DNA from 3 places in the Effusibacillus pohliae DSM 22757 genome. Region 2 is predicted to be linked to each of the others. Evidence: predicted binding sites of a transcription regulator. Region 2 holds the regulator's gene; each other region holds the start of a gene.

The links. Region 2 encodes LexA, which represses DNA repair genes until DNA is damaged. Its sites were predicted from a motif close to CGAACATATGTTCG; they were not measured.
Region 1: dinB (DNA polymerase IV) is a predicted target of LexA. The motif match lies at 1,837-1,850, and genes of this name have one in related genera.
Region 3: pcrA (DNA helicase PcrA) is a predicted target of LexA. The motif match lies at 2,235-2,248, and genes of this name have one in related genera.

The regions. Positions count from the first base shown of each region.
Region 1 covers NZ_AQXL01000119.1:10,285-14,531, reverse strand. The annotation lists gene C230_RS0109200 (type III pantothenate kinase) at 1-588, shown strand, start outside; gene dinB (DNA polymerase IV) at 617-1,801, opposite strand; gene hslO (Hsp33 family molecular chaperone HslO) at 2,162-3,043, shown strand; gene cysK (cysteine synthase A) at 3,098-4,024, shown strand; gene C230_RS23595 (anthranilate synthase component I family protein) at 4,135-4,247, shown strand, end outside.
Region 2 covers NZ_AQXL01000134.1:135,990-140,236, forward strand. The annotation lists gene C230_RS0117445 (long-chain-fatty-acid--CoA ligase) at 1-223, shown strand, start outside; gene C230_RS0117450 (EcsC family protein) at 423-677, opposite strand; gene C230_RS0117455 (MogA/MoaB family molybdenum cofactor biosynthesis protein) at 693-1,208, opposite strand; gene C230_RS0117460 (hypothetical protein) at 1,321-1,581, shown strand; gene C230_RS20905 (LysM peptidoglycan-binding domain-containing protein) at 1,643-1,936, opposite strand; gene lexA (transcriptional repressor LexA) at 2,122-2,739, shown strand; partial or broken gene glnA (type I glutamate--ammonia ligase) at 2,803-4,140, opposite strand; gene C230_RS0117480 (MerR family transcriptional regulator) at 4,205-4,247, opposite strand, start outside.
Region 3 covers NZ_AQXL01000100.1:2,210-6,456, reverse strand. The annotation lists gene pcrA (DNA helicase PcrA) at 1-2,206, opposite strand, end outside; gene C230_RS0104210 (ATP-binding protein) at 2,465-3,415, opposite strand; gene rseP (RIP metalloprotease RseP) at 3,535-4,247, shown strand, end outside.

The sequences.
Region 1 (4,247 bases), on a different contig from region 2:
GTCATTTCATCCGTGGTGCCGCCTTTGATGTTCGCGCTGGAGCGAATGTGTGACAAATATTTTGGCATCAAGCCGCTGGTGGTAGGGCCCGGGATCAAAACCGGCCTCAACATCCAGATGGAAAATCCGCGGGAAGTCGGCGCAGACCGGATTGTCAACGCGGTGGCCGCGCTCGAGCTTTACGGTCCGCCGCTGATTGTCGTTGATTTTGGTACGGCCACGACGTTCTGTGTCCTCAATGAGAAAGGCCAGTATTTGGGAGGCCCGATTGCACCGGGGATCGGCATCTCGACGGAAGCGCTGTTCCAGCGGGCGGCCAAACTGCCGCGCATCGAATTGGTTCGGCCGCCGGTTGTCGTGGGCCGGAACACGGTCAGCAACATTCAGTCGGGCGTCTATTACGGATTTATCGGCCAAGTGGATGGCATCGTCAACCGAATCAAACAGGAATTCGGGCTGCCGTTCAAAGTGATCGCCACAGGCGGCTTCGCCAAACTGATCGCGGCCGACTCGTACACGATCGAAGAAGTCGATCCGTTTTTGACATTGAAAGGGTTGCGCATGATTTGGGAAAAAAATCGGTACTAGGGCGAGGGATGTGCCAATGCACACCATTTTACTTTTGCGGCAGATCTTTCTTCACCAGCCTCGCTCTTGTGACGGCACGCTCGCCGAATTTGTCCCGGATTCGATCGACCGCTTGCATCAGTTTCTGCGATTTTTCCGGCGTTTCGTCAAACAGGGTGACCTGTTGGTAGCCTCGCTTCGGCACCAGTCCGCTGGCGGATATTCCGATCAGCCGCACTTTGTCCAGCGGTTCCAGCCTGCACTTGAACAACAGTGCACGGGCGATCCGGTAGATGGTGTCGTCCAGTTGGGTAGGCTCGGGCAGCGTCTGGCTGCGGGTGATCGTCTGAAAAGAAGGGTAGCGCAATTTCAACGTCACCGTTTTTGCTTCCAGACCGCGCTGGCGCAGTTCCCGTCCGATCGTCTCCGCCTGCGCCAGCAACGTTGTATGCAGAAAGTTGATGTCCCCCACATCTTCCGGAAAGGTGACTTCCTGTCCGATCGATTTTCGGTCCTGATCGGGCTCGACAGGACGGGGATCGACTCCTTGCGCCAGCATGTAAATGTGGTCGGCCAAGCTGCCCATGTAGTGGCGGATCGCCGGCAGGTCCATGCGGGCGGCGTCGCCGATCGTCCGGATTCCCAGCCGTTCCAGTTGCAGGGCCGATTTTTGGCCGACTCCCCACAGTTTGGAGATCGGCAACGGGTGGATTTTTGTGGCAAGGTCGTGCGGGCCGATCACCGTCAGGCCGTCCGGCTTGTTCATGTCGGACGCCATTTTTGCGAGAAACTTGCAATAAGACAGGCCGACGGATGCAGTCAGTTCGACTTCGTTTCGGATCTCCGACTTGATTTTTTGGGCGATCTGAATGGCCGGCCCGAACAGGGTTTCGCAGCCGGTCAAGTCGAGAAACGCTTCATCGAGCGACAGCCCCTCCACTAATGGCGTATACCTCCGGAAGATCCGAAAAATCTGGCGGGATACCTGCCGATATTTGGTTCCGTTCACAGGCAAAAACACAGCGTGCGGACACCGCCGCTTCGCCTCCGTCATCGGCATCGCCGAATGCACGCCGTAGCGCCGCGCTTCGTACGAAGCGGTCGAGACGACGCCGCGCGATTCGACCGATCCGCCGACAATCACCGGTTTCCCCCGTAAGGACGGATTGTCCCGCTGTTCAATCGCCGCAAAAAATGCATCCATGTCGACATGCAGGATTCGACGGTTGTCCATCGCCCAATCCCTCCCGATTTTAGTATAACAAAAAGGGAAAGTTTGTTCGAGATAGGGGTGGCGTCCGGAGTCGGTGGCAATCATGCATTCGTTCTAGTTTGAAAAAATTTTCCATCCAAAATCCAATTGACAATGAGAATCTTTCTCAAGTATAATGAAGATGAGAATCGTACTGTCTGGTTACTGTCTGGCAACCTTCCTTCCTGTGGGCCCTGATGGGCCCTTTTTTCTCGTTGCGCGCTCAGAAACCCGCGTTGTTCCTGGCTCTATTCCCACACTGCACCACCTGCATACTTCTTCCGGCCGGCAGAACATGCTAACATAGATGGGAAAAGGACAGTTGATCGTAGGAGGGCCAGCATGAGCGATTATATTGTGCGCGCTACGGCGCTCGAGGGGAAGCTGCGGGCGTTTGGCGCGATCACGACACGACTGGTGGAAGAGATTCGCCGCAGGCAGCAGGCGACTCCGGTGGCAACGGCGGCGATTGGCCGGGCGGCTACCGCTGGCGCCATGATGGGCGTGATGTTAAAAGGGGATGACCGGTTGACGATTCAGGTCAAAGGCAACGGACCGATCGGCCAGATTTTGGTGGATGCCAACGCGAAAGGGGAAGTTCGCGCCTACGCGACCAATCCGCAAGTCGACCTGCCGCTCAACGCCGCGGGCAAATTGGATGTGGCGGGAGCGGTCGGCACGGACGGATTTTTGTATGTGATCAAAGACTTGGGACTGAAAGAACCCTATCGAGGTTCTGTGCAGATCGTCTCCGGCGAGTTGGGGGAAGATTTTGCCTACTATTTTGCACAAAGTGAGCAAACGCCTTCGGTCGTCGGTGTCGGTGTGCTGGTCGACCGGGATTATACGGTCAAGACGGCAGGCGGATTTATCGTCCAGCTGCTACCGGGAGTGGCGGAAGAGGACATTGCATACATCGAGCAACAACTGTCCGGCCTGCCGAGCGTGACCTCCCTGCTGTCGGAAGGAACGACGCCGGAACAAATTTTGACCCGATTGATCCCGGGGAATGTGAAATTTCACGAAACCATCCCGGTTTTGTTTCGCTGTACCTGCAACCGGGAACGTTTGATAGGGGTACTCGTTTCGCTGGGGGTGAACGAGCTGCGCAGACTGCTGGAAGAGGATCAGGGAGCGGAATTGGTCTGTTCCTTCTGCAAGGAAAAATATGCTTTCTCCGGCGAGGAATTGGAAACGCTGATTGACCGGATCGAACAAAAGTAGTAAAATAAGGATTAAACCAACTAGTTTACTCGGGAATTAAAGGGGGCCCATTCAGTGAAAGTAGCCAACTCGATTGCGGAATTGATCGGCCGCACACCGATTGTCAAATTGCACAAGGTCGCAGGACCGGAGGATGCGGAAATCTATCTGAAACTCGAATCGTTTAACCCCGGTGGCTCCGTCAAAGACCGGATCGCCCTGTCGATGGTCGAAGAGGCGGAAAAAGAAGGAATTCTCAAGCCGGGTGATACGATCCTCGAACCGACCTCCGGCAACACGGGGATCGGTTTGGCGATGATGGCGGCTGCCAAAGGATATCGGGCGGTGCTCGTGATGCCGGACACGATGTCGATCGAGCGCCGCAATCTGCTGCGCGCATACGGAGCGGAGCTGGTGTTGACGCCGGGCGCGCAGGGCATGAAAGGCGCGATTGCAAAAGCGGAGGAAATCAAAGCGGAGCATCCGGAATATTTTGTGCCGCAGCAGTTTAAAAACCCTGCCAACCCGAAAATTCACCGCGAAACGACCGCCCGCGAGATCTTGGAAGACATGGACGGACAGGTCGACGCGTTTGTCGCTGGTGTCGGCACAGGCGGTACGATCACCGGTGTAGGTGAAGTGTTGAAAAAAGAAATCGGGCCGCACGTAAAAATCGTGGCGGTGGAGCCGTCCGCTTCGCCGGTGTTGTCCGGCGGGCAACCGGGTCCGCACAAGATTCAGGGGATCGGGGCGGGCTTTGTGCCTGACATTCTGAATCGCGAATTGATCGACGAAGTGATAACGGTCGATAACGAAGTGGCGTTCGAATACTCGCGTAAAGTGGCGAAAGAGGAAGGCATCCTGGTCGGCATCTCGTCCGGCGCGAACATCTTCGCGGCACTGCAGGTGGCTAAGCAACTGGGGAAAGGGAAGAAAGTGGTGACGGTTGCTCCGTCGACAGGCGAGCGCTATCTGTCCACCGCGCTGTTCCAATTCGAATAATCTAATCGAACATCGCACCAGCAAAAATAGCCCGTGGCTTTCACGGGCTATTTTCATTATGATAAGAGAGTGTACCTATATTGAAACGGGCTTGAAATGAGGTAGCGAGTGTGCGGAACAGCATAAAACCGGAGCGGGCGGCGGCAGAGCGCCTGCTCGCTACATATAGGGTCGTTCCTGTCTGGATGGAAGCGGGAAAAGCTGCCGCGTCGCCGTGGGATCT
Region 2 (4,247 bases):
GGTGAAGGCGTATATCGTGTTGAAACACGGACAAACCGTTACGGAAGCGGAACTGGATGCATTTTGCCGGCAACGGCTGGCCGCTTACAAGGTTCCCCGCCTCTACGAATTCCGCAAGGAACTGCCGAAAACGATGGTTGGAAAGGTGTTGAAACGCGCGTTGCAGGAAGAAGAACAAAAGCGCAGGGCGGCTTCGCACGAATCGCCAACAAGCGTTTCGTAGCACCCCAGCGGGCGGTCATTCAGACAGATGAGCCAACCGCCGGCATCCTGGGGCCCACCCGCCTCGCGCGGCCAGTGCCACCCTGCCGAATCTACGTTCCTTCTACTGCGAAACGAACTCTGTTGCAAAAGACCTGCGAAACATACGCTGGTTGAAGACTTGCTAAACAGACTGTGTTGCAAAGACCGGTAGAGCGCCGCTACCGGTCTTTTTCCTGCAGCAGACGCATCCGATACGCGTTTTTTGCTGTCCGGCCGAGTTCATCCAGCAGCGAATAGTTGGCCCAGCCGCTGACAGCGGCACCGAAAATCGGGAGAAACGAAAGGATCTTTTTGAATTCGACGCTTTCCTTGTATTCAGCGTAAATCTGGCGCCACTCGACCGTCTCCTGCAAGCTGCTGCAGGTGGCAGTCAACCCAGCATGTCCGTTCCAATGGTGAATTTGTTGAAACACTCTTTTTCTAGTAGTTCATTTTTTATCCTTATAGATTTCGCGCATCACATGCGCCAGTTCCGGAAGGATGATACGGGTCATCGCCAGCTTCACTGCGCCGGTCGAACCGGGCATCGAAAAAACGGCTTTCCCTTTGCAGATACCGGCGATCGCCCGGCTGAGAATGGCGGCCGGCCCGATATCTTCCGCAAAGCTCAAATAGCGAAAAATCTCGCCAAATCCGGGCATCGTCTTGTCCAACAGCGATTCGACCGCCTCGTATGTAGTGTCCCGGTCGGTAATGCCGGTGCCCCCGTTCAGCAGAATCGCTTCCACATCCGGCGAAGCGGCCGCTTGTTGAACCACAGACTGAATTACCTGATACTCGTCTTTCACGATTCGGTAATCGGTCACCTCGTATCCGTGTTCCCGCAGCAACTGTATCATCAGCTGCCCGCTTTTGTCCGTTTCTTCCGTGCGTGTATCGCTGACGGTAATCACCATGCACTTGACCGTTTTCGGCGCTTCCCTGCGATGTTCTTCAACTGACATATGAAATCACCTCTATCTTGCACTCTAACGGAAAAGCGGCGATGTTTCAATCTGCAGTCACTCGTTGTTTTCCCCCAACATACCGTGCCGGCCGGGGTATTCGAAACGAACGATGGCCGTTCTGTTTGATGTATGGTACATTCATGATACAGCGATTGCCAGATTGGCAGCAAAATGGGGGAATCAACATGTCGCTGATTTACCGGTGATCCTGTTTACGCTAGGGATCGGGTTCACCCTGTATCCGATATTGCCCGGAGCGATATTTGTTTTGGCGGGAGTCGCCACGTTGATCGGATTTTTGCTCGGAACCTTCCTGAAACTGATGCTGGTTCTGCTGCAAATCGCGCTGTTCGCATGGCGGGTGTGGTAGCGAAAGAGGCGTTAAACGCGCCTCTTTTTCGCTTCTGTACCAGTTTTATTTTGTGCGTTTATCAGAAAGCAGGAATCTTCAACACAGTGCCAATCTGCAAGTTGGCCCCCTTTAATCCGTTCGTTTTCTGAATCTGGTAAATCGCCTCCTGGATGTTTTTGCCCGGACAATTCTCCTTCGCGATCGACCACAGCGTATCGCCAGGCTGAACGACCACGACCGTTTCCTCGTTGCTTCCGAATGCCTGGCCGCACCATATCAGATTGAATCCCAGCGCCACAAATAGAATCGCCAAGCAGATGGCTGCTGCACCTTTGACGCTTTTCAAAAACAATCGGTTTTGCTTTGTGTTCATAAATCTGATCCCCTCTCCCGAACATTTGTTCCTTATCATCTTTTATCCTACACCGAACGTCTGTTCTTGTCAAGCGGATGACCGAACTTATGTTTGTATTTTTTTCCACCGCATGCTATAATCCATATATAAGAACTCTATGATTCGTTTCTATTTCTAGTACAGTTAGGAGAGAGAATCGATTTATGAAGTTGTCGAAACGTCAACAACAAATCCTTGAGTTCATTAAAGAAGAGGTGCGGAAAAAGGGCTATCCCCCGTCCGTACGGGAGATCGGCGACGCTGTGGGTCTCGCTTCCAGTTCGACAGTTCACGGCCATCTCGCCCGCCTTGAGCAAAAAGGGCTGATCCGACGGGATCCGGTGAAACCCCGCGCGATCGAGATTTTGGATGGAGACGTCGCCGCGGACACGCCGGAGATTTCAACTGTCATGGCGCCGATCGTCGGAAAGGTGACAGCCGGCAGTCCGATCACCGCGATTGAAAACGTGGAGGACTATTTCCCGCTGCCGGCCCACCTCGTTGGGGATGCGGACGTTTTTTTGCTGACGGTGCAAGGAGATTCGATGATTGAAGCGGGGATTCATGACGGAGACCTGGTCATCGTCCGCAAGCAGCAGACAGCGAATAACGGGGACATCGTCGTGGCGATGACAGAAGATGATGAAGCGACGGTCAAACGGTTTTACAGAGAGGCGGATCATATCCGGCTGCAACCGGAAAATTCCGCGATGGAACCGCTCCGTTACAAAAATGTGACAATTCTGGGGAAAGTGATCGGTGTGTTCCGTCACATAACGTGATCTACAAAGAATGAAGGCCATCGGTCCGCCGGTGCGGCGTCCGATGGCCTTCATTCTTCCAAATTAGTAGGTGGCCAGATATTGATCGCGTTCCCACTGATGGACTGCGGTGCGGAACATATCCCATTCGATCAGTTTTGCCTCGACGAAGTGGGTCAGCGCATGCTCGCCCAGCGCGGAGCTGATCACTTCATCAGCCAGCAGTTCGTCGAGCGCTTCCTTCAACGACGCGGGCAGCGAGCGGATGCCCGCCTTCTCCCTTTCCGCTTCGTTCATCACGTAGATGTTGCGGTTGACCGGTTCCGGCAACGGCAGTTCGTTCTTGATGCCATCCAGACCCGCTTTCAGCATCACAGCAAGCGCCAGATACGGGTTGCAGGACGGGTCTGGATTCCGCAGTTCGATCCGGGTGGACAATCCGCGGGAAGCCGGAATCCGAACGAGCGGCGAACGGTTCTTCGCAGACCAAGCTACATAGCACGGAGCTTCATAGCCAGGCACCAACCGCTTGTAAGAGTTGACGGTCGGGTTGGTAACCGCCGCAAACGCGCGAGCGTGCGCCAGAATGCCCGCCAGATAATGCTTTGCAGTTTTCGACAGGCCGAGTTCGTCGCTCTCATCGTAGAACGCGTTCTCCTTGCCTTTGAACAGGGATTGGTGGCAGTGCATGCCGGATCCGTTGATGCCAAAAATCGGCTTCGGCATGAAGGTCGCGTGCAGCCCGTATTTGCGGGCGATCGTCTTGACCACCAACTTGAAGGTCATGATGTTGTCGGCTGCCGTTACCGCATCCGCATATTTGAAGTCGATTTCATGCTGGCCGATCGCTACTTCGTGGTGGGAAGCTTCGATCTCAAAGCCCATCGACTCAAGCGTCAGGACGATTTCGCGGCGGCAGTTTTCGCCGAGATCGAGCGGCGCGAGGTCGAAGTATCCGCCCTTGTCGTTCACTTCCATCGTCGGGTTGCCGTGCTCGTCAAGTTTGAACAGGAAGAATTCCGGCTCCGGACCGACGTTCATCGCGGTGAAGCCCATGTCGTTGGCTTCCTTCAACACTTTTTTCAGAATTCCGCGTGGATCCCCTTCAAACGGCGTGCCGTCCGGCATGTAGATGTCGCAGATCAGGCGGGCGACTTTGCCGTGTTCCGTTTCCCACGGGAAAATCAGCCAGGTGTCAAGATCCGGGTACAGATACATGTCGGATTCTTCAATCCGCACAAATCCTTCGATCGACTATCCGTCAAACATCAGTTTGTTGTCGAGCGCTTTTTCCAACTGCGAAACGGGCACTTCCACGTTCTTAATGATACCGAGCAGGTCGGTAAACTGCAGTCGAATGTAACGAACGTTTTCTTCCTTGGCCATGCGCAAAATGTCTTCTTTGGTGTAATGGCGATTCATCAATCTTCCTCCCCAAATATGTATTGGCGGCATGGAATGCCGCCGAAAAAAACCGGACTAGGCATCAATGGAAAAAGCGGGACAGTTCGCCTTGGATCAAGGATCCG
Region 3 (4,247 bases), on a different contig from region 2:
TCTCTCCATCCCCTGACCGGTCGATAATCGTGCCTTCTCCCCAGGACTTGTGTTTCACCTTGTCGCCAATCTCCCACGAAACCGACAGATCCGCGCCAAAGCCTTGCGGAATGTGCGTTCCAATGCGGCCACCGCCAAATCCGCGTCCGCCCCCCGCAGATCCGGCCACAGCGCGATCCGGCAGCTCTGCTGCCGTGACGCGACTTGTGCCCTCTGAGTGCATCCCACGCCGCATACGCCCGAAGTTGCCGCTCTGCTCCGCTCCAGTACCTCCCTCCTCGATCAATTCCTGCGGAATCTCCTGCAAAAACCGGGATTCCGAATTGATCCGCGTCTGCCCGAACAGTGTACGGCTCCAACAAGTGGTGAGAAACAGCCTTTCCTCGGCCCGGGTGATCCCCACATAACAAAGCCGGCGCTCTTCCTCCATCTCATCCGGATCGTCGAGCGCCCGGCTGTGCGGGAAAACCCCTTCTTCCATACCGGCCAGAAACACGATGGGGAACTCCAGCCCTTTCGCGGAATGAAGCGTCATCAAAATCACCGCATCCGACGCGCCCGTCACCGAATCCACATCCGCCACCAGCGCGACCTCCGTCAGGAACGCTTGCAATCCTTCCCCCGGATAACGTTGTTCGAACTCCTGCGTGACCGACAGAAACTCGTCCAGGTTCTCCAGACGCGTCTCCGCTTCCAGCGTCTTTTCCGCCTTTAATTCCGCCCGGTAGCCGGTCATTTTCAACATCTCGTCGGTCAGTTCGGTGACCGACAGGTAGTGCTGCTGCGTAGCCAGATTTTGGATCATCAGGACAAACTCCTGAATCGTCTTGACAAATCGCGGAGCCAGCCCGATGTTCTCGACTTGCGTCATCGCCGCAAACAGCGACAGTCCGTTGGCGGCCGCATAGACGCGGATCTTTTCCAGCGTGCCGTCGCCGATGCCCCGCTTCGGAACGTTGATGATCCGGGTGAGCGACAGATCGTCGTTCGGATTGGCGATCAGCCGCAGATACGCCAGCACATCCTTGATCTCTTTGCGCTCATAAAATCGGATGCCGCCGACGATCGTATACGGAATCGACGATTTCAGCAATACGTCTTCCAACACCCGCGACTGGGCGTTCGTCCGGTACAGCACCGCGCAATCGCGGTACGTAAACCCTTCCCGCAACGCGTTCTGGATTTGCTGCACGATAAAATAAGCCTCATCATGCTCGTCCATCGCCCGGTAGAGGATGATCGGCTCCCCTTCCGGCTTGTCCGACCAGAGGTTTTTCGGTTTGCGCTGCGTGTTGTGCTCAATCACCGTATTGGCGGCAGCCAAAATCCGCTTGGTGGAGCGGTAATTTTGCTCCAGTTTGATGACCGTCGCATCCGGGTAATCCTGTTCGAAATTGAGAATGTTCCAAATGTCCGCCCCCCGCCAGCCGTAGATCGACTGATCGGAATCGCCGACCACGCACAGGTTCCGGTGTTGGCCGGCCAACAGCTTGATGAGCCTATACTGGGCGTGATTCGTATCCTGATATTCATCGACGTGGATGTAGCGGAATTTGGTTTGGTAATGCTGAAGCGTGGCAGGATCTGTCTCAAACAGCTTCACCGTCTTCATGATCAAATCGTCAAAATCAAGCGAGTTGTTGCTGCGCAGCAATTTTTCATACCGTTCGTAGACCTGAGCCGCCACCTGCTGAAACAGATCCCGCGCCCGCTTGGCAAACGCCTGCGGGCCGAGCAGCTGGTTCTTGGCGCCCGAAATATGGTTCAGGATCGCCCGCGGATCATACTTCTTCGGATCGAGATTCAGATCGGACAAGCACTGTTTGACCGCTGTTACCTGATCGGCCGCATCGAGAATGGTGAACGTCGACGCATACCCGAGTTTCTCGATTTCCCGCCGCAAAATCCGCACGCACATCGAGTGGAACGTCGACACCCACATGTCGGCCGCGATCGAACCGACCCATTTTTCCACCCGTTCGCGCATCTCACGCGCCGCCTTATTCGTGAACGTAATCGCCAAAATGGACCAGGGCGCCACCCGCCGCTCGTGAATCAAATAGGCAATCCGCCTTGTTAGCGTGCTCGTCTTGCCGGACCCGGCTCCCGCCAGGATCAGGAGCGGCCCGTCCTGATGCAACACCGCTTCCCGCTGCTGCGGGTTCAATCCTAGCAGAATCGCTTCCGAATCGCCATTTGAAATCATTTTGCCACCGCCTGTCATTGATCAAAAGCAAACATACGTTCGTATTGATTCTTTTTTCATTGTACCACGTTCTATTCAAGAAAAAAAGGCCCCTTTCCTGCAAAGCGAGACCCGGTCCAACAGCTCACCCCACCAAGTGCAAGCACTTGGCGGGGACCCCGGCGGCGTGGCGAGACTTGCACTCAGAGAGTATAAGTGGCGCTATGGCAATGAATTGCCAAGTCGCCCTATATGCCCTTTGGTGCAAGGGAACCTTTGCTATTTTCCGCGGTCGTCCGCCAGCCGGACCATCATCAGCTCGGCCGCATAGGGGCCGACCTTGGCATACCACTTTTTCAAGGAGGCGGCTGAAATCGTGTCCAACTCCCGCGGCATCGACATGTGGAACTGCACCAGAGCCGCCACCTCATGCGCAAAACCGGGGGAATACCCGATCCTTGGCAAGATACGGAGCGCCAACTGCGCCCCGACATTTTCATGGTCGTAAAAATGGCCCATCAAATCGGTTGCGATATATTTTTTCGGGATGTCGACACCGTTCACCCGATACGTTTCACCTGAATCGAGGCCGTTGCGGATGCGTTCCCCGTTCTCGATCACCACCCGGTCTTTTTTCGCATACGATGCATACGGTTCCACGAACACCCCAAGAAACTGCTTGATACCCGGGTATCCTTTGCCGATATCGTGCAGCAGCACTGCCCATACCATCTTCAAATTGGTGCCCGCCACAAACGACACGGCGTGCAGAATATGGTCGAACACGCTGTACGTGTGGTAACGGCTGTGTTGGTCAAGCCCAATCGTCCCCTTATATTCGGGAATCCAGCGCAACAAACGGCCATCCTGTTCCAATTGGCGAAAAATGCCGGCAGGATTCTCCACAAGCGCCTGCTCATGCTGCCGGAAAAATCCGGCCGCCGCCTCGTCGACCTGCACATCCTGCCGAATTTCGATCTGATCGGCCGCTTCCGCATAAGTCGGAATTTGCAACCGCCGGTCGATCCGGGAGGGGGAAAACACGATTTTCGTTGCCGCTCCGTGCTGCCGGGCCACTTTTAAAAAGGGCGCCCGCGCTTTCGCCGACCGCAGCAGTGCGTCGACAGTGACAGACTGGCCCGCGGCCAGCCGGGAGTCGACGTGCCGCAACAACGCTTCTGGATCAGGCTGCAGGTTGGAAGGACTGATCCGGATTGTTAATCTGGACATACATCACACCCCCTCATATGGTATACTAATTAGCGTCTATGATTCGCAAGAATGTCCCATTTGTTTGCTGCATAGATTGAACCAACGGGGTTAACCCTAGACCCGTAAGGAGTGATCAAATGAACATTGTGATGGCACTGCTCGCTCTCGGAATCCTGATTTTCATCCACGAGTTGGGGCATTTCTGGGCAGCTCGGGCGACAGGCGTCAAAGTCGAGGAATTTGCGGTCGGCTTCGGCCACCCGATCCTCAAATTCCGCCGTGGCGAAACGGTCTATCGTCTGAACTGGTTTCCGTTCGGCGGGTATGTGAAAATGCTTGGCGAAGACAACCCGGAGGCGGCGAACGCCCCGGACAATTTTAACAACCGGCCGCTGGCCGCCCGCATGCTGGTGATCGTCGCCGGTGTGCTGATGAACTTCCTCGGGGCGATCGTGATCCTGGCTCTGATGATCAATCTGTTCGGGTTTCCGACTAACGATATCAAAGATATCTATGTAGCCAAAGTGGCGCAAGGTTCACCGGCCGAACAGGCAGGCTTGCAGCCGAATGACCGGCTCCTGGAAATCAACGGCAAAAAGATCGTCACACAAAACGACTTCACGCGGGAAATACAGGCGAATGAAGGTCGTCCCGTGACAGTCCGGGTGCAGCGGGATACGCGTACGCTCGACTTGCAAGTGACACCCGTCCGGCAAGGGAACAACCCGCCGATGATCGGGATCGGCATCGACGGCACGCGCGTGTATCAAAAATACGGCGGTTTCTTGCAAAATACGTACTTCGCTATCCGGCACACCGGCGAAATCACGTATATGACGGTCGACGGATT